DNA from 4 places in the Polymorphospora sp. NPDC051019 genome. Region 3 is predicted to be linked to each of the others. Evidence: riboswitches for the same ligand, from Rfam matches in the RefSeq annotation. Region 3 holds a riboswitch; each other region holds the start of a gene.
What was found. Region 3 has a riboswitch for cobalamin ahead of AB0M79_RS10310 (peptidase). Riboswitches for the same ligand answer to the same signal wherever they lie in the genome.
Positions count from the first base shown of each region.

Region 1 (4,527 bases), on a different contig from region 3:
CTCGCCGCTGCGTAGCCCGGGGGTCGCCGGGCCGGCCCGGGCGCGGCCGCGGCGGCCCGGCCGACCAGGGACCGCAGTACGTCGGCGTGGCCGGGTGGCACCCGCACGTCGAGGGTCAGCGGGCTGCCGTCGTGGGCCGGGCTGACGGTGAAGGTGAAGAACGAGCAGCAGCTCGCTTCGCGTGCGGTGAGGTCCCTTACCGCCGTTTCGAGGTCGGGCGGGCCGGCCAGGCGAAGTCGGGCGTGGGTCGGGGTGAGCGACTCGACGGCGCGCACGGCGGTGGTGAGCAGGGCGTCGAACTCGGCCAGCCGGGGCGGCCGGTCGGCGGTGGGCAGGCTACAAACGTCCGGGACGACAAACGGCATCACAGCCTCCTCGTACGGGCGGTTCCGGTGCCGGGTCGGCGCCGGCCATCCGACGGTAAGCCTGTACCCGGGTACCGGATGCAACAGCCCGGACCGCCGCGCGCCCTCACCCGCGCGCCCGACGGGTCGGCGCCACCCGTCGGGCCGGCGGCCGGTCAGGGCAGTGACGGCTCCCGTCGCGCCCGCAGGACGATGTCGTTGCGGTGGTGCGTCCCCGGCGGCGCGGGAACCGTCCGTGGCCGGATCTCGTCGACCAGGACGGCCCAGTCGTCGTCGAGCAGCCCGGCGACCTCCCCGGGCTGGTAGAAGTCGGCCGGGTCGACGTCGAGGTCGTGCCGCGGCGGAAGATCGGCCAGATCGTGACTGACGACGAGCAGGGTTCCGCCGGGTGCGACCGTGGCCAGCAGGCCGCGCAGTACGGCGTGACCCGGTTCGCGGCGCAGCGGGAAGTACTGGGCCGAGACCAGGTCGAACGGGCCGGCCGGTGGTGGCTCGGTGGCCAGGTCGACCCGGGTCCACGTCACCCGGCCGGTGTCGTCCCCGGCCGCGGCGCGGCGCAGGGCCACGTCCGAGATGTCGACTCCGGTCACCTGCCAGCCGCGCCGGGCCAGCCAGAGCGCGTCGGCACCCTCGCCGCAGCCGAGGTCGAGGGCCCGCCCCGGCCGCAGGTCGGCCACCTCGGCGACGAGGACGCCGTTGGGGTTGCCGCTGAAGAGCTGTTCCCGGCTGAGGTACCTGTCGTCCCAGAACTTCGCGTCCATGGTTACCACCCTCGGTTCGTCGGTGCCGGAGGTGACCGCCTCCGGCGCCAACATGCCGCACCCCGGACGGGTTGACAAAGAAGTTTGCGGAAACCGCAAAGTAGCACCCCGCCGTCCCGTACGTCGGACACCCTCACCCGGACACCGCCCGAAGGCCCGTACGATGGCGGACGGTGCTGGTTCGCCCGACCCGTGAGGGTGGGGCGTCGTAAGAGGGAACCCGGTGCGAGACCGGGACTGCCCCGCAGCGGTGAGTGGGAACGACCGCCGTCATCAGAGCACTGGACCGCGAGGTCTGGGAAGCGACGGCCAGTAGGCGACCATCGGGTCACGCCCACGAGTCCGAAGACCTGCCAGCGCCGCGCACGCCGCCGGTGTGCGCCGCCGGCGGCCTCTCGGGAGGGCCAGGGCGGAAGCCGGTACCGACCCGTACCCTGCCTTCCCCCTCCCGTGCCCCGCCGGGCACCTCGAGGGAAGGACCCATCCGTTGAGCACCGCATTCGGCCAGAGCACCGTGCTCGGCTATCCGCGCATCGGCACCAACCGGGAGCTGAAGAGGGCCGTCGAGGCCTACTGGGCCGGCACCGTCGACGCCGGCGAACTGGAGCGCACCGCCGCCGGGCTACGCGCCGAGGTCTGGCGGACGCTGCGGGACGCCCGTCTCGACGCGATCCCGTCGAACACCTTCTCCTACTACGACCACGTGCTCGACACCGCCGTCGCCGTCGGCGCGGTTCCGGACCGGTTCGCCCGGCTCGGACTGTCCGAGCTGGACACCTACTTCGCCATGGCCCGTGGCGTCGACGCCGAGCCGGCGCTGGAACTCACCAAGTGGTTCGACACCAACTACCACTACCTGGTGCCGGAGATCGGCCCGGACACCGCCTTCGTCGCCGACCCGGCCAAGGCGCTGCGCGAGTACGGCGAGGCCCGCGAATTGGGCATCACCACCCGGCCGGTGCTGGTCGGGCCGGCCACGTTCCTGCTGCTGGCCAAGGGCGACGATCCGTTCGCCCGCCTCGACGACCTGGTCGAGGCGTACGCCGGGATCCTCACCGCCCTGGCCGACGCCGGGGTGGCCTGGGTGCAGCTGGACGAGCCCGCGTACGTCGCCGACCGCGCCCCGGCGGAGATCGACGCGCTGCGCCGCGCCTACACCCGGCTCGGTGGGATCGAACACCGGCCACGGATCTTCGTGGCCACCTACTTCGGCGAGCTGGGCGAGGCCCTGCCGGCCCTGCTGGACACACCGGTCGAGGCGATCGGCGTGGACCTGGTCGCCGGGCGGGGCAACCTCGACCGGCTCGCCGTCGCGGGGTCACTGCGCGGCAGGACCATCGTCGCCGGCCTGGTCGACGGACGGAACATCTGGCGTACCGACCTGCGTGCCGCGGCGGCCGCCGGGGCGGCGGTCGCCGGGCTCGCCGACCACGTCGCCGTCGCCACGTCCTGCTCGTTGCTGCACGTCCCGGTCGACCTGTCCGTCGAGACCCGCCTCGACCCGCACCTGTACGAGCGGCTCGCGTTCGCCCGGCAGAAGGTGGACGAGGTCGTCCTGCTCGGCCGCGCGGTGCGCGACGGCACCGGGCACCTGCCGGCACCGCCGCGCCCGGCGCCGGCGGCGTGGCGGCACGACGACGTACGGGCCCGGCTCGCCGCGCTCGGTCCCGCCGACCGGCGGCGCGGCGACCACGCCGACCGGGCCGCCCGCCAGCAGGAGCGGCTGGGGCTGCCGGAGCTGCCGACCACCACCATCGGGTCGTTCCCGCAGACCGTCGAGCTGCGTAGGGCGCGCGCCGCCCACCGGGCCGGCACCCTCGACGAGGCCGGCTACACCCGGCGGATGCGTGCCGAGGTCGAGCACGTCATCCGGCTCCAGGAGCGGCTCGGTCTGGACGTGCTCGTGCACGGCGAGCCGGAACGCAACGACATGGTGCAGTACTTCGGCGAGCAACTCGACGGGTTCGCCGCCACCGAGCACGGCTGGGTGCAGTCCTACGGCTCCCGCTGCGTACGTCCGCCCATCATCTACGGCGATGTCGCCCGCAAGGCGCCGATGACCGTGGTGTGGTCCACGTACGCCCAGTCGCTGACCAGCCGGCCGGTCAAGGGCATGCTCACCGGCCCGGTCACCATCCTCGCCTGGTCGTTCGTCCGCGCCGACCAGCCGCTGGCCGACACCGCCGACCAGGTCGCGCTCGCCCTGCGGGACGAGTGCCACGACCTGGAGGCGGCCGGGATCAGGGTCATCCAGGTCGACGAGCCGGCGCTGCGGGAAACCCTGCCCCTGCGCGGGGCCGACCAGAGGACCTACCTGGACTGGGCGGTGGCGGCCTTCCGCCTGGCCACCAGCGGCGTCGCCGACGACACCCAGATCCACACCCACCTGTGCTACTCCGAGTTCGGCGAGGTGATCACCGCGATCGACGCCCTCGACGCGGACGTGACCAGCATCGAGGCGTCCCGTTCGAAGATGGAGGTCCTCGACGATCTCGCCGCGGTCGGCTACCGCCGGGGTGTCGGCCCCGGGGTGTGGGACATCCACTCGCCACGGGTGCCGTCCCACGCCGAGGTGGTCGAGGCGCTGCGCCGCGCCGTCGCGGCCGTACCGGCCCGGCGGGTGTGGGTCAACCCGGACTGCGGCCTGAAGACCCGCGGCTATCCCGAGGTCGAGGCGTCGCTGCGGCACCTGGTCGCGGCCGCCGCCGAGGTACGCGGCAACTGACGGCACCGGGTCGGGCGGGCTCTCCGGTCCGCCCGGCCGGGCGCCGGCGACCTCGACGCACGGCACGGCGTCCGAAACGGCCCCTGCGGATTCACCTGCGGCGGCTGAGCGTACGCAGTCCGGCGCCGGCGCCGACCAGGGCCGCGCCGAGGACCAGGATGCCGCCGATGGCGAGCCCGGTCTGCGGGAGCCGGCCGCCGGGATCGGGTGACGCCGACGGGGTCGGCGGCGCGGGGGTGCCGGTCGGCACAGGGCCGGGGGTCCCGGTGGGGGTCGGTTCAGGGCCGGTGGGGGTGGGTCCGGGCGTGGTCGGCGCCGGTGCGATCGACACCGTGACCTCCGTCCGGCGCGCGGTCCCGGAGTCCGGCGCCGCCGACCCGGCCCGCAATCCGCCGGCCAGCGGTGTCGCGAGGGCGGCCGAGACCACGGCCGGCGGCACGGGCGCGGCCGGCGCGGAGGTGGCCGCACCGGTCATCCCGGCGGTGAGAAGGAGCCCCACCGCGACCCGTGGGACGGCCGCCCGGTTGGCCGGACGCGGGGCGCGGCCGGCCGGTGTCATGACGCCACCGGCCGGACGGTCGGCGCCGCCTCCGGCGCGGCGTCGAAGCCGCCGGCGGCGACGATGCGGTGCCAGCGCCTGTTCCGCAGCCACCAGCCGAGCAGCAGCGCCCCGGCC
Region 1 covers NZ_JBFBCH010000006.1:242,568-247,094, forward strand. Annotated here, with positions in the region: gene AB0M79_RS14225 (hypothetical protein) at 1-365, opposite strand, end outside; gene AB0M79_RS14230 (class I SAM-dependent methyltransferase) at 521-1,180, opposite strand; cobalamin riboswitch at 1,287-1,499, shown strand; gene metE (5-methyltetrahydropteroyltriglutamate--homocysteine S-methyltransferase) at 1,614-3,851, shown strand; gene AB0M79_RS14240 (hypothetical protein) at 3,943-4,410, opposite strand; gene AB0M79_RS14245 (DUF916 domain-containing protein) at 4,407-4,527, opposite strand, start outside.
Region 1: linked by a shared signal. The riboswitch ahead of metE (5-methyltetrahydropteroyltriglutamate--homocysteine S-methyltransferase) and the one ahead of AB0M79_RS10310 (peptidase) in region 3 are both predicted to bind cobalamin.

Region 2 (4,527 bases), on a different contig from region 3:
CGGTGACCTCCGCGGGGTCGACTGTCACGCCGCTGGCCTCGCACGCCGCTGCCTCGTCGGCCAGCGCGGTGCGTACGTCGGCGCCGACCCGTTCGGCGTCGGTGTCGGCGAAGTACTCCGGATCGACGTCGAGGACCTCTGCCAGACGCAGCCACAGGTCGAGTTGGGGAGACGACGGTTGACTCCATGGGGACGTCGGCTGGTAACGTGCCCGTGCCTTTGACAGGTGACGGTGCCATCCGGCCGACGGCGCCGTTCTCCGGCTACCCGGACGTGTCCGCCTCCAACATCTCGTTGTATGTGGGAGGCGGACAGGGACTTCCCCCCGAGGGGGTTGGCGAGGGCTGGCGAAGGAGTCCTGGGCTTGCTGGTGGCGCAGGTGGCCGTGTGGTGGCGGGAGCGCCCAAGCTGGGGATCGGCGCGACCTGCGTGGCGGCCCATTCCGTCAACATGGGTCGGTCCACCAACGTGATTCGGCAGTGTCGTGCAACCTCCCGCGCCGGCCGCGTCGGCGTCCCTGTCGTCACCAGCAACGCCACGTCCGCTCTGTGGACGTCACGAGCGGTGCCGGCAAAGCGCTGCACATCCGGGCTACCCAGTTTGCCCTTGTATCGCTTGCACTGCACGACTACCCGCCGCCCATCGGGCGTGTAGGCGATCACGTCGGCTCCCATGTCATTGGCGCCGCCGCACACGCTGACCTCGCGGAACCCGCTCACGCGCATCAGCCGTGCAACATACCGCTCGAACTGAGGACCGGTCATCGAGTCCGTGACGGCGATATTGCGTTCCCAGTCCGCCAATCGCCGTGCCCGCTGTACACGCGTCCACAGCCAGAAGCCCGCGCCAGCGACCACTACAAAAGCAAGAAGGGCGGCAAGGACCGGGTGCCGCTCGACGAACTCGATCACCAACCAGACCAGCACAAGCAGCAACATGCCGGTGAGCAACAGCATTTCACCTGAGTACTTGCGACGAGTACGGCGCTGACGTCGGGCCATGCCCACGACCTCCCCAAGCCTGAGCCAACACTGGCTGTCAGTGAACAGCGAGTGATCACTGTAGATGCGGGGTACGACATTTCAATCGAAGCCGACCGCAGGGTCGCACGGTCGATGATGAGCATGTCGACGGCCGCCCGACGCGGCCACGATCGTCTACACGGCCGTCCGCGCCCCGACGGGCCGGGTACGGCATGAACTGCGGCATCGCCGACGCCGACAACCTCGCCTGGAAACTCGCCGCCGTCCACCACGGCTGGGCCGGCGGGTCTCCACCCTCGACCTGCTCGGGCCGAGGCCGACCCTGCTCGCCACACCGGCCAGGGCGGCCTGGGCCGACAAGGCAGCCGCGGTCGCCGCCGAACGACGGATGCCGCTGCGCACACCCGGTCGGTCCCGACGTGCTCCGCGGCCCGGACAACTCGTTCACCAGCGTGTTCGACGTGACGGCATTCGGGGTCGTTTCCGTCCGGCCGGACGGACATGTCGGCTGGCGGAGCCGGCACACACACCCGACATCGCCCCGGAGGTCGTCCTGAACCGGCTGCCGGGCCGCTGATCACGTACCTGTGATCGCGGTGACGGGATCAGACGGCCACCTGGTCCGGGCCGTGGCCGGCGAGGGCGTCGCGTAGGGCGAGTCGGTGCCGTCGCCGGATCTCGGCCTGCCGGAACGCTTGGTGGTCGCCGGGCGTCTCGGGGAGCAGCGCCGGCACCGTTCGTGGTTTGCCGTTGTCGTCGACGGCGACCATGACGAGGTGTGACGTGGCGACGGTGGTGGCCGGGACCGCGCGGTCCCACCGGTCCGCGGTGACCTTGACCGCGACCTCCATCGAGCTGCGCCCGGCCCAGGTGATCCTGGCCTGTACGTGCACGACGTCACCGACGCGTACGGCCTGCAGGAAGACGGTCTCGTCCATGGCGGCGGTGACCGCGGGGCCGTCGGAGTGCCGGGCGGCGACGACCCCGGCGACGGAGTCGATGAGGTTGAGGATGCGTCCGCCGTGCACCGTACCCATCAGGTTGGTGTGGTGCTGGTCCATGATCTGCGACAGGGTCAGTTGCGACGCCGACGGCGGTCGCCCCGGTGGTGTCATCGCTGTCTCGTCCGTTCCAGAAAGGTGGCGTCACGGACGGGACGGCGAACGCCACCGCTGCCAGGGGCCGTGGCGGGACGCGCGTCCGGCCCACCCGCGAGGCCGTCGGCAGCGCACACGCCGACCGTGTGCGCGGCGCGGGCAGGTCTTCGGACTCGCGGGCACGACCGGGGGTACCGGTCTCCTACCGGCCGTCGCTTCCCGGACCGTTGCGGTCCAGTGCTCTGTTGACGGCGTTCGTTCCCACTCACCGCTGCGGGGCAGTCCCGGTCTCGCACCGGGTTCCCTCTTACGACGCCCGCCCCGGTGGGACGGGCGCACCAGCGCCACGGGCGAGCATAACCAGGTACGGGCCGGTGTGCCGTGGCGCCGGGCACACCGGGAAAGAGCGAGGCCGGGTGCCAGTACGTGTCGTAGACCCGACAGGTTCCGCCGGTTACCGGCTCTTCACAGACCAGGGTGTAGTCGTGGCCTGCAGCCGCCGGTCTCGAGCAGGGACCTGGCGATGTAGTTGGTGATGTTGCGGAATCCGAGCGCGGAGCCGCGGAGGTGTTCGAGCCGTCCGTTGATCGCCTCGGTCGGGCCGTTGGATGTGCCGGGCCGGTCGAAGTAGGCCGGCACGTCGTCGGCACGCTTCTTCAACGTCCGGCCCAGCGTGATGACCTCGCTCAGCACGGCCGGGACGCCGGCGCTGACCGAGTCGATCAGCGCGGTCATCAACACGCGGCCACGAGTTCGTCGAGTCTGCAGAAGGTCGTTAGATCGGGGTGGGCGAACGCGTGCGAGCGGTCGCCGACGGTAGCGTCGGGCACGTGGCGGTTCTTTCAGGATGAGCGTGTAGGAGCCTTTCCCTCTGGAAACCTCGACATCCATCTGGGACCGCCGCGCCAGCTACACCCTCATCTGGCGAAGAGCTGCTCTGGCCGCGACTACACCCCAGCGCCTGGGAGTAGGTCATCTGTCGAGGGATCCGCGATCACGGCCGATGGCGGAAGCTGATGCGCATCAGCCGACTGTCAGCCCAGTCTTCGAGCCGAGTCGGCCGGATGGTGCCGGGGTCGTGGGGCTGGTTGAGATCGGCGACGATCTCCGCCAGCACGGCCTGACGTTCAGCTGGGTCGGTGACAGGCGTGGCCCGTGCGGGCAGATCTGCGCGGATCCCGTTCTTGAGGTGGAAGGTGAAGTTGGGATTGGCGAGAAGGTTCGCGTGCCAGTCGGTCGCGGCACCGCCGGCGCCGCTACACAGGTAGGTGGTGCCCGCAGCTCGGTAGAAGAAGATCTCGATGCGGCGTGGCCGGCCGGTGCGGCGCCCCAGCGTCGTGATGTCGATGATCCGTTCGCTGGTGCCTGCGGCGGGTGTGATCTCGATGGCTCGCCGGATGTGATCGGGCAGGTGCGACAGAGACGCGTCACGTGCGGAGTCGTTCCATCCGGTCGTGTCTGGACTGCTCATGCGGTCTCGGTCTGAAGGGCGGGCCCGAGGAGGAGTCCACCGTCGATGACGTACTCCGACCCCGTGATGAACGACGCGTCTGATGACGTGAGGAACAGGAGAAGCCGGGTGACGTCGGTCGGCTCTCCAAGTCGGGGGATGGCGAACGGCTCGGGTGAGTAGAAGTCGGCGATTGCCGCGGTGGCGCCGGCTGCTGGTTCTTGGATGAAGGGGGTCGCGATCACGCCGGGGTGGATGGTGTTGACGCGGATGTGGTCCCGGCCGAGTTCGAGCGCTGCCGTTCGGGTAAGGCCTCGCACGGCCCACTTGCTGGCGACGTACGGCGCGTAGTGCGCCGTGCCGCCCAGGCCCATCGTCGAGGCGATGTTGACGATGGCTCCCCCTGTCGCGCGGCGCAGAGCGGGGGCGGCGACCTTGATGCCGAGGAAGGTCCCTGTGAGGTTGATGTCGAGGATGCGCGACCACGTGGCCTGGTCCGTGTTCTCAATCGGCGCCGGCGGGTTCTGGACGCCCGCGTTGTTGACGAGCACGTTCAGGGCGCCGAAGGCGCTCTCGGCGGTTAGCACAGCAGCGGACCACGAACTCTCGTCGGTGACGTCGAGGCGGGTGAAGTGAGCGCGGGTCCCGAGCTCGTCGGCGAGAGCGGCGCCGCGTTCGGTGTCGATGTCGCCGATCACCACGTTCGCTCCCTCCGCGTGAAAGGCGCGTACGTGGCTCGATCCCTGGCCACCGGTCCCACCGGTCACGAGCACGGTCTGGTTGTCGAAGCGGTTCATCCGATGTTCCTTCGGTGCGTGGGTGGCTGACCGGGATCATCGGCGATGAACGGCCGGCCGATGGCGAGCCAAGCGACTCACCACTGCCTCGACACTAGGTTGGCGGCAGTGGCGAGTCAAGCCACTCACCTCGTATGCTCAGTCCATGAGCAGGGTCGTACCGACGTACCACCAGCGCGTCGCCCAGGAGAAGCGCGCGC
Region 2 covers NZ_JBFBCH010000028.1:48,088-52,614, reverse strand. Annotated here, with positions in the region: gene AB0M79_RS32420 (restriction endonuclease) at 264-725, opposite strand; gene AB0M79_RS32415 (FAD-dependent monooxygenase) at 1,196-1,540, shown strand; gene AB0M79_RS32410 (acyl-CoA thioesterase) at 1,589-2,098, opposite strand; cobalamin riboswitch at 2,242-2,390, opposite strand; partial or broken gene AB0M79_RS32405 (transposase) at 2,546-2,830, opposite strand; gene AB0M79_RS32400 (nitroreductase/quinone reductase family protein) at 3,075-3,551, opposite strand; gene AB0M79_RS32395 (glucose 1-dehydrogenase) at 3,548-4,327, opposite strand; gene AB0M79_RS32390 (TetR/AcrR family transcriptional regulator) at 4,473-4,527, shown strand, end outside.
Region 2: linked by a shared signal. The riboswitch ahead of AB0M79_RS32410 (acyl-CoA thioesterase) and the one ahead of AB0M79_RS10310 (peptidase) in region 3 are both predicted to bind cobalamin.

Region 3 (4,527 bases):
TGTCGTAGCCGAGCAGGCCGTCGGTGAGGCAGCGGTGGATCGCGTCCCAGGCCTTGTCGGTCTCGCAGTGGTCGACCTTGTCCCAGGCCTCCTCGATCCCGGTGACGATCGCCATCACCGCCGCGTCGTCGTCGGCCGACAGCAGCCGGGCCGCCGCCTCCTCGTCGATCGCGAAGTGCACACCGAGACTGCTCATGACCCGTTCTCCTCCACCGGAACCCGAAATGCCTGGCGGGAGGGTACGGGAGCGGGCCGACGCATCCGGGCCGGGCGGGGGGAAGCCGCCCGGCCCGGATCGTCAGCGGATCACGGGGGCGAGATGCCCGGGGCCGCGCCGGACCCGAACGACCATCCCTCCACAGTGCCCGGTGCCGGGTTGTAGCTGCTGGCGCCGAGCGTGCTGTACGACCAGCTGCCGCCGGCCGGGGCGTGCCAGTACGACCAGTACGCGCTGGCCGGCGGGGTGTTGACGCACGGTTCGGTGGCAGCGGTCGGCAGCCCGTCGAGGCGGCAGACGAACGCCAGCCCCCACCGGGCCGTCCCGGTGACGGCGAAGCCGGCGCCCTGGAGGGCGGCCAGCCCGGTGGCCGGGTCGCCGGGCGCGCACCGTACCTCGATCGACCCGCCGAAGGCGGTGAAGTCGACGACGACCGTGACGCCGGTCGTCCCGACGCAGGCCGCGGCGTGCGCGGCCCGGGGTGCCGGCTCGGCGACGGTGAGGCCGGCGGTCAGCAACAGGAGCGCGGCGAGGGTCGCGGCCCAGCGTCGGGTTCGCGCGATCGCCGTACTCACCGGCACGCCAGGGTGGGCGCGGCGCCGCGGGCGCCGGTGGCGGAGAGCTTCGCGAAGCCGACCGCCGCCAGCCCCGGGACGGCCTGGGCGGTGGCCCGGGGCGCGGTGGCCGGGTCGAAGCCGGCGCCGGTGTACGCGACCGCGCCACGGTCGGCCACCGGGCCGGAGCAGCCGACCTGGAGGCCGAGCAGGAAGATGTTCGCCCTGGCGGCGGCGATCAGCCGCCCGCCGGCCCACAGCGCCTGGGCGGCGAGACCGGTGCTGTTGGCGTTCGGCTCGCCGGCCGCGTTGCCGAACGAGCCGTTCGCGGCCTGTACGCCGGTCAGCCAGGCGAGCCCGGCCGCCGCGTCGGCGTACCGGTCGACGGCCAGCAGGGCCTGCACGGCCAGCGCCGTCGCGTCGACGTCGCTGACGCAGGTGGCCTGGGCGAACAGCAGCGGGTAGCCGCCGTCGGCGCAGCGGCTGCCGGCCAGGAACGCGGCGGCGGTGGCGGGGGCGCCGGCCGGGGTGCGGTCGAGGGCGAGCAGGGCGAAGGACTGGCTGAAGGCGTTGCTGTAGTCGCCCCACGCGGACCGGTCGGAGAACCGGCCGGACGGGTCTTCCAGGCCGCGCAGTCGGGCGACCAGGTCGACGTCGCCGAACGCGGTCGGGTCGGCACCCCGGACCTGGGCGGCGAGGGTGAGCTTGGCGGTGGCGCCGGCGTACGCCTCGGTGCCGCCGTCGCCGACGTAGCCGGTGAGGATCTCCGGCCGGGCGAGCCAGGTGAGCGCCTTGGCGCCGTTCTCGTCGGCGACCTTGGCGGCGGCGAACGCGAAGATGGCGTCGATGGTGAGGCCCTGGTCGGGGTAGCTGACGCCGCCGAACTCGGTCTCGAAGCGCTCGCCGTCGACCATCTGCCGGGCCAACCAGCCGGCGGCGGCGTCGGAGCGGCTCAGGGTCGGCGGGGCGGCGGCCGCGGCGGCCGGTGTCGCGACGGTGAGGGCGGCGGCGAATATGCCGCACAGCAGGGCGGGGAGTTTGTGCCGGGATAGCGAGCGGACCATGTGTGGGCACGCCTTTCCGGCCCGAAGGTAACGAGGCCGGAGGTCCCTGCGCTCACGGTGCGCGGTGGGGATTTATCCGGACTCCGTCCCGTGGGCCACGACGGGTGAGGAGCGGGTTTGCGCGCAGGTGGGCATTCGGGCTCACCGCCGGGCACAATGCAGTGCTCGACGGCCTACCGTTGCGGGCCAGCGCCGGACTTCGACCGGACTTCCCCCACGGTGCACGCATCTTCTGTTGTGGACGGTAAGTCTTTCCGAGTCGCCCGCCCGGTGTCAATCCGCTGGTGGGTGGCATGTGCCACCCCGGATGTCACCCTCCCGACAGTCACTCTCCGCAATGTGGCAACGGTGCGACGGACGTGAATTCGAAGGGCCCGTATCCGCCGGGTTCGTCAGATGATCTACCCGTTTCTAACTGAATGATCATCGTCTATAGTGATGCTCGGCGACGTGGCCAGGTGGCATTGCTGCCGGGTGCATTCTTTCTGGATCTCGGCAAGCAGGGGAGACCGGGTGAAACCACTGCACCACGGTCAATGTCTGGCGCGAATCCGGCCGCCCATTGTGGCGTAGCTCGGCCACCGCCCAGCCCTGACCGATCCATTGCCGTAAGGCTGATGGGGGGAGACCTGTGACCACCGAACTCTGGAATCCGGCGACCTTCGACGCGCTGCGGCGGCAACTGATCCCGTCGTTCGACCTCCTCTACGGCAGCGCGGTCAGCGTGGTCGCCATGTCGGTGCCCCGCCGGCCCCGCATCCTCGACCTGGGCGCCGGCACCGGCCTGCTCAGCGCGGCGCTGCTGGAGCGGCTGCCCGACGCCGAACTGCTCCTCGTCGACCGGTCGCAGCCGATGCTGGCCAAGGCCGTGCGGCGCTTCGAGACCGTCGAGCACGTCCGCACGCTGGTCGCCGACCTCACCGACCCGCTGCCGGTCGGCCCGTTCGACGCCGTCGTCTCCGGTCTGGCGATCCACCACCTGCCGCACGAGGGCAAGCGCGACCTGTTCGCCCGCATCCGCGACGTACTGCGCCCGGGCGGCCTGTTCGTCAACGTCGAGCAGGTGCTCGCGCCCACCCCGGCGATCGAGGCGCTCTACGACCGCCAGCACGAGAAGCACGTGCACGACTCCGAGACACCGGCCGACGAGTGGGCCGCCGGCCGCGAGCGGATGAAGCACGACATCTGCATCGACGTCGACACCCAACTCGACTGGCTGCGGCAGGCCGGCTACGCGCAGGTCGACTGCCTGGCCAAGGACTGGCGGTTCGCCACGTACGCCGGGTGGACGGCATGACCACCGAAGACCCGGACACGCTCTACACGGCCGTACGCGCGGTCGCCGCGGCCCGCCCCGACGCACCCGCCGTCGAGACCACGGGAGGAGACGCGGTCAGCTACACCGAACTGGTCGCGCTGGTCGACCGCCTGGCCGGCGGCCTGGCCGCCCGGGGCGTACGCGCCGACGACAGCGTCGCCTTCGCCATGCGCAACAGCATCGGATACGTCGCACTGATCATCGCCGTGGCCCGGCTCGGCGCCCGCTACGTACCGCTGATGGGCAACTTCGACGCGGCCGACCTGCGCACCGCGCTGGACCGTACCGAGCCGGTCCTGGTGGTGACCGACGGTCACCGCGAGCTGCCGCCCGGGCCGCCCACCGTGGGCCTCGACGAGCTGGGCGCCGCCGACCCGCTCGCGGAGCCCGCCACCGAGGTGCACCACCGGATCTTCCGCACCCTGTGGACCTCCGGGTCCACCGGCTTCCCGAAGCTGATGGCCTGGCGGCAGGACAAGTTCGTGCGGGAGCGCCGTCGCTGGATCGCCGACGTCGACATCCGCGACACCGACGCGTTCCTGTGCCGGCACACCCTCGACGTCGCGCACGCCACCGACCTGCACGTCTTCGCCGCGCTGCTGTCCGGGGCCCGCCTGGTGCTGGCCGACCCGGCCGCCCCGGCGGACGTACTGCTGCGCCAGCTCGCCACGTACGGGATCACGGTGATGAGCGCGCTGCCGAAACACTACGAGGACCTGGTGGCGGCGGCGGACGGCGAGGTGGACCTGTCCCGGCTGCGCCGGCCGCTGTGCGGTGGCGCCTACCTGCCCCCGGCCGTCATCCGGCGGGCCGACGAGGTGCTCGGCATCCGGATCCGGCAGATCTACGGCTCCACCGAGTTCGGTCTCGCGCTGGGCAACATGACCGACGAGGTTCAGGCCGACGCCGGCATGATCCCCGTACGCGGTGTCGGCACCCGCCTGGAACCCTTCGTCGAGACGGTCGGCACCGAGCCGGACATCGGCGAGCTGGTCCTGAAGTCGGACTGCACCAGCGAGGGCTACCTCGGCAACGACGAGGCCAACGCCCGCACCTTCCGCACCCCCGAGTTCTGGACCGGTGACGTGGCCCGCCGCGGACCCGACGGCTCCTACCGCATCCTGGGCCGGGTCTCCGAGGCGCTGGCCACCCCGGCCGGGCCGGTGCTCGCCCCGATGCTCGACGACGAGATCGCCGGAACCGGCGCCGTCGACACCGCGGTCTGCCTCGCCGTCCACCCCGGACGGTACGCCGCCCAGGTCGCCGTCGCGGTCCGGCCCGCCACCGGCCGGTCCACCGACGAGGTCGGCAAGATCGTGGAGGACGTCCTGCGCGCCCACGGGCTGGACGGCACCGTCCGGTTCGTCGACGAGA
Region 3 covers NZ_JBFBCH010000004.1:262,502-267,028, forward strand. Annotated here, with positions in the region: gene AB0M79_RS10300 (YfbM family protein) at 1-196, opposite strand, end outside; gene AB0M79_RS10305 (hypothetical protein) at 307-738, opposite strand; gene AB0M79_RS10310 (peptidase) at 789-1,835, opposite strand; cobalamin riboswitch at 1,944-2,083, opposite strand; gene AB0M79_RS10315 (class I SAM-dependent methyltransferase) at 2,467-3,132, shown strand; gene AB0M79_RS10320 (AMP-binding protein) at 3,129-4,527, shown strand, end outside.

Region 4 (4,527 bases), on a different contig from region 3:
CGGCCGGCGACAGCTTGGCCAGGTCGGCGAGGTCGGAGTGCAGGTCGACCTCCTCGACGGTCCAGGTGTTCTTGATCGCGTCGCGGTACCGGTCGAAGAAGTGCGGGTAGCGCATCGGTCGCAGGGTCAGGTCCATGCCCGGGTCGAGCAGCATCGGGGTACGGGTTTCGGTGGTCACTGGCAGGCCTCGCAGGACTCGGGGTTCTCCAGGGAGCAGGCGAGCGCCTCGTCGACGGGCGGCACGATCACGGCCGGCGCCGGGATGGCGGCGTCCGGGCGGGTGACCGCGACGGTCGCCTGCTGGATCCGGGTCGCCGGTCGCGACCGCAGGTAGTACGTCGTCTTCAGCCCGGACTTCCAGGCGTAGAGGTACATCGAGCTGAGCTTGCCGATGCTGGGTGCGCTCATGAACAGGTTCAGTGACTGACTCTGGTCGATGTACGGCGACCGCTCGGCGGCGAGGTCGATCAGCGCCCGCTGCGGCAGCTCCCAGGCGGTGCGGAAGAGTTCGCGGACGTCCCCGGGCAGTTCGGCGATGCCCTGCACGGAGCCCTCGGCGCGGCGGATCGCCGCCCGGACCGGCTCGGTCCACAGCCCCCGGGCCTTCAGCTCACCGACGAGCGCGGTGTTGATCTGGAGGAACTCGCCGGACAGCGTCTCGCGCTTGAACAGGTTGGAGACCTGCGGCTCGACGCACTCGTAGCAGCCGGCGATCGAGGCGATGGTGGCCGTCGGGGCGATCGCGACGAGCAGCGAGTTGCGCAGGCCGTAGCGGGAGACGCGCTCGCGAAGCGCGGCCCAGCGGTCGGTCTGGGTCGGGGTGACCCCCCACAGGTCGGGCTGGAGGTCGCCGCGGGCGGCGCGGGTCTGGCCGTACGCCGGGTGCGGGCCGGCGCGCTCGGCGAGGTCGGCGGAGGTCTCCAGGGCGGTCAGGTAGATCTCCTCGGCGATCCGGGTGGACAGTTCCCGGGCGGCGGGCGCGTCGAACGGCAGCCGGAGCGCGAAGAAGACGTCCTGCAGGCCCATGACGCCGAGGCCGACCGGGCGCCAGCGGGGGTTGCTCGCCGCCGCCTCCGGGCTCGGGTAGTAGTTGATGTCGATGACCCGGTCGAGGAAGGTGACCGCGGTGCGTACGGTGGCGCGCAGCTTCGGCCAGTCCATGTCGTCGCCGGCGACGTGGGCGGCCAGGTTGACCGAGCCGAGGTTGCACACGGCGGTCTCGGTGTCGCTGGAGACCTCGATGATCTCGGTGCACAGGTTGGACAGGTGCACCACGTTGCCGGGTTCGGCGGTCTGGTTGCACAGCCGGTTGGCGGCGTCCTTGAAGGTCATCCAGCCGTTGCCGGTCTGGGCGAGGGTGCGCATCATCCGGCCGTACAGGTCGCGGGCCTTGACCTGGCGCACGTGGCGGCCGTCGGCCTCGGCGGCGCGGTAGGCGGCGTCGAACTCCTCGCCCCACAGGTCGGGCAGTTCCGGTACCTCGTCGGGGTCGAAGAGCGACCAGACCCCGTCGGCCTCGACCCGGCGCATGAACTCGTCGGGGATCCAGTTGGCGAGGTTCAGGTTGTGGGTACGGCGGGCGTCCTCGCCGGTGTTGTCGCGCAGCTCGAGGAACTCCTCGATGTCGGGGTGCCACGGTTCGAGGTAGACGCAGGCGGCGCCCTTGCGCCGGCCACCCTGGTTGACCGCGGCGACCGAGGCGTCCAGGGTACGCAGGAACGGGACGATGCCGTTGGACTTGCCGTTGGTGCCCCGGATCAGCGCTCCCCGCGAGCGGACCCGGGACCACGAGATGCCGATCCCGCCGGCGAACTTCGACAGGTGCGCGACCTGGGCGTAGCGCTCGTAGATGGAGCCGAGTTCGTCGCGCGGCGAGTCGACGAGATAGCACGACGACATCTGGGTGTGCCGGGTGCCGGAGTTGAACAGCGTCGGCGAGCTGGGCAGGTAGGCCAGCGACGACATCAGCCGGTAGAAGGCGATCGCCTCGGCCGGGTTGGTGGACAGTCCGCAGGCGACCCGCAGCAGCCAGTACTGCGGGGTCTCCACGACCAGCCGGCTGGTCGGGTGCCGCAGCAGGTAGCGGTCGTAGACGGTGCGCAGTCCGAAGTACTCGAACCGCAGGTGCCCGTCGGGGTCGATGGCGTCGTCGAGCTTGCGGGCGTTGATCCGGACGAACTCGGCGGTCTCGTCGCCGATCAGCCCCTCGGCGTGGCCGAGCCGGATCGCCTGGCTGAACGAGGCGATGCCCTGGCCGCGTACCTCCTTGTCGACGTAGGCGCCGAGCAGCCGGGCGGCGAGACGCGAGTACTGCGGTTCCTCGCCGATCATCTCGGCGGCGATCTGGATCGACAGCCGGTCGAGTTCGGCGGTGGTGGCGCCGTCGTACAGGCCGCTGATCGTCCTGGTCGCGACCCGCAGCGGGTCGACGTCGGCGAGGTCGTCGGCCCACCGGTCGACGGCCCGGACGATCTTGTTGACGTCGACCGGCTCGGTCGAGCCGTTACGTTTGCGCACCTGCATCTGGGTCCGCCTGGCAGCGGGCGCTCCGGCGTCCGCCGGTGCCGGGGCGACCTCGGTGACCGTCACAACACTCTCCTCGCGACTTCGGTCCAGGGGTCCGGATGGCGGCGCGCGGACGACACCGACGGCCCCGCCGGGCCGGCGAGGATCACGATGGCGTCGGCCGTCCCGCGCGGCCTCGGACCACCGCGCACGGGCGTGCGCGGTGTGCTGGCAGGTCTTCGGACTCGTGGGCCGGCGCGGAGTCTCCGCGTTCGCCTACCGGCCGTCGCTTCCCAGGCGGCCCGGCTCGTGGCCGGGTGGCGCCCAGTGCTTCTGACGGCTGTCGTTCCCACTCACCGCTGCGGGGCAGTCCCGGACTCGCACCGGGTTCCCTCTTGCCTCGACCGCCCCGGACGGGCGGCCGAACCAGCTACGGGGGACACCATATATAGGGGACCTGCAAAAGTCACACCCAACATCTAGGCGCGGCGTGTCGCGTGAGACACGAAACGACCGGGCCGGGGGGCACCCCGGAACCGACCGCGGTGCGGTACGGTCCACGCGTGCGCGCAGGATGGCGACGCGGGTCCGACCCCCCGCCCCCGACCGAGGCCCCACGCCGGTCCGGCATCGTGTCGCCGGCGGGCGCCGTGTCGCTGGCCGGCATCGTGGCCGCCGCCGCCGCGGCGGTCGGCTGGGCGGTCGGGCTGGCGGTGTTGCAGCCGCTCACCGAGCCGAGCGGCCCGGACGCGTACGCGGAGAACAACACCTACTGGGTGCGCGACCTGCGCTTCATGGCCATCGTCGCGGTCGTACTCGGGCTGGTCCTGGCCGCTCGTGGGGATCGGCGGGCCACCCGGACCGGTGTCACCGCCGGCCTGCTCTGGATCGGCGCCGACGTGGCGCTGGACCGCTCCGACCTGGCCGGCTGGCCGGCGGCCACCGCGCTGGCGGTGCTCGGTTGCCTGGCCGTGGGCACGGTCGCGGCGACCGGGCGACGGTCCCGCCGTCCCGACCGCCGGGCGCTGGTCGTCGCCGCCGCGGTCGGCGTGGCCCTGACACCGCTGGCGGCGCTCATCGAATCCCCGACCGACACCGAGCCGGCGCTCACGCCGGCCGCGCTCACGGTCAGCGGGACACTGCTCGTGCTGACGGTCGGTTCGGCGCTCGCCGCCGGTGTCCTGACGGCACCGGCCGGTGTCGGCACCGTGGCGGCCGACCGGGCCATCCCGAACCACCTGCTCCGCCGGCTGGCGCCGGCCACGGCCGTGCTGGCGCTCGGCGCGGCCGGTGCGGCCTGGATCCGGCTGGTCGAGCCGTACGAGCGGCTGGGTCCGTCGCTGCTGCTCGGGGTGGTGCTGCTGGCCGGGCTCTCGCTGCTGTCCGCGCGCTGGCCCGCCGGCCGGCCCGCGTGGGACGCGCAGGGCGCGACGATCGTCCTCCTGGCCATCGGCTATCCGGTGCTGACGATGTTCTGGCTGTTCCTGCTGATGTTCGGTACGCCGATCGCGACCCTGCTGACCGCGCTCGCCGGCAGTGTCCCGGTCAACTCGGCCGACACCGACTCGCTGTACGCGGCCGTCGGGTCGGCGACCGGGCTGACGATCGGGGTGCTGCTGGTGGCGGCCGACCGTGCCCCGTACACCACCCGCGACGCGGCCGCGCTGCCCGACGGCTCCTGAAACCACCCCGCCCGGCGCCGGGAACCGGCCGTCAGCATAGTTGATCTTGCCGGGGAGCGCTCCCCGAGCGTTGACTAGGCATTGACATACCTCGAAACACGGTTCAGAGTGTCCGATTAAGAGAGCGCTCTCTCATGCGGTCGTCATCGGTTGGTAACCGGGTCGACACACCACGCCCTGTCGAAGAGGAGCTGCCATGCGTCCCACCCCGCCCCCGACCGGCCGATGGCCCGCCCGCCCCACCTGGCTACGCCTCGGCGCCCTGGGCGCCGCCCTCGTCGCCCTGCTCGGCGGATACGTCGTGGCCACCACAGTGACCGCCAGCGCGGCGGAGATCCTG
Region 4 covers NZ_JBFBCH010000001.1:256,283-260,809, forward strand. Annotated here, with positions in the region: gene AB0M79_RS01155 (ribonucleotide-diphosphate reductase subunit beta) at 1-154, opposite strand, end outside; gene AB0M79_RS01160 (ribonucleoside-diphosphate reductase subunit alpha) at 175-2,589, opposite strand; cobalamin riboswitch at 2,718-2,951, opposite strand; gene AB0M79_RS01165 (hypothetical protein) at 3,069-4,187, shown strand; gene AB0M79_RS01170 (discoidin domain-containing protein) at 4,384-4,527, shown strand, end outside.
Region 4: linked by a shared signal. The riboswitch ahead of AB0M79_RS01160 (ribonucleoside-diphosphate reductase subunit alpha) and the one ahead of AB0M79_RS10310 (peptidase) in region 3 are both predicted to bind cobalamin.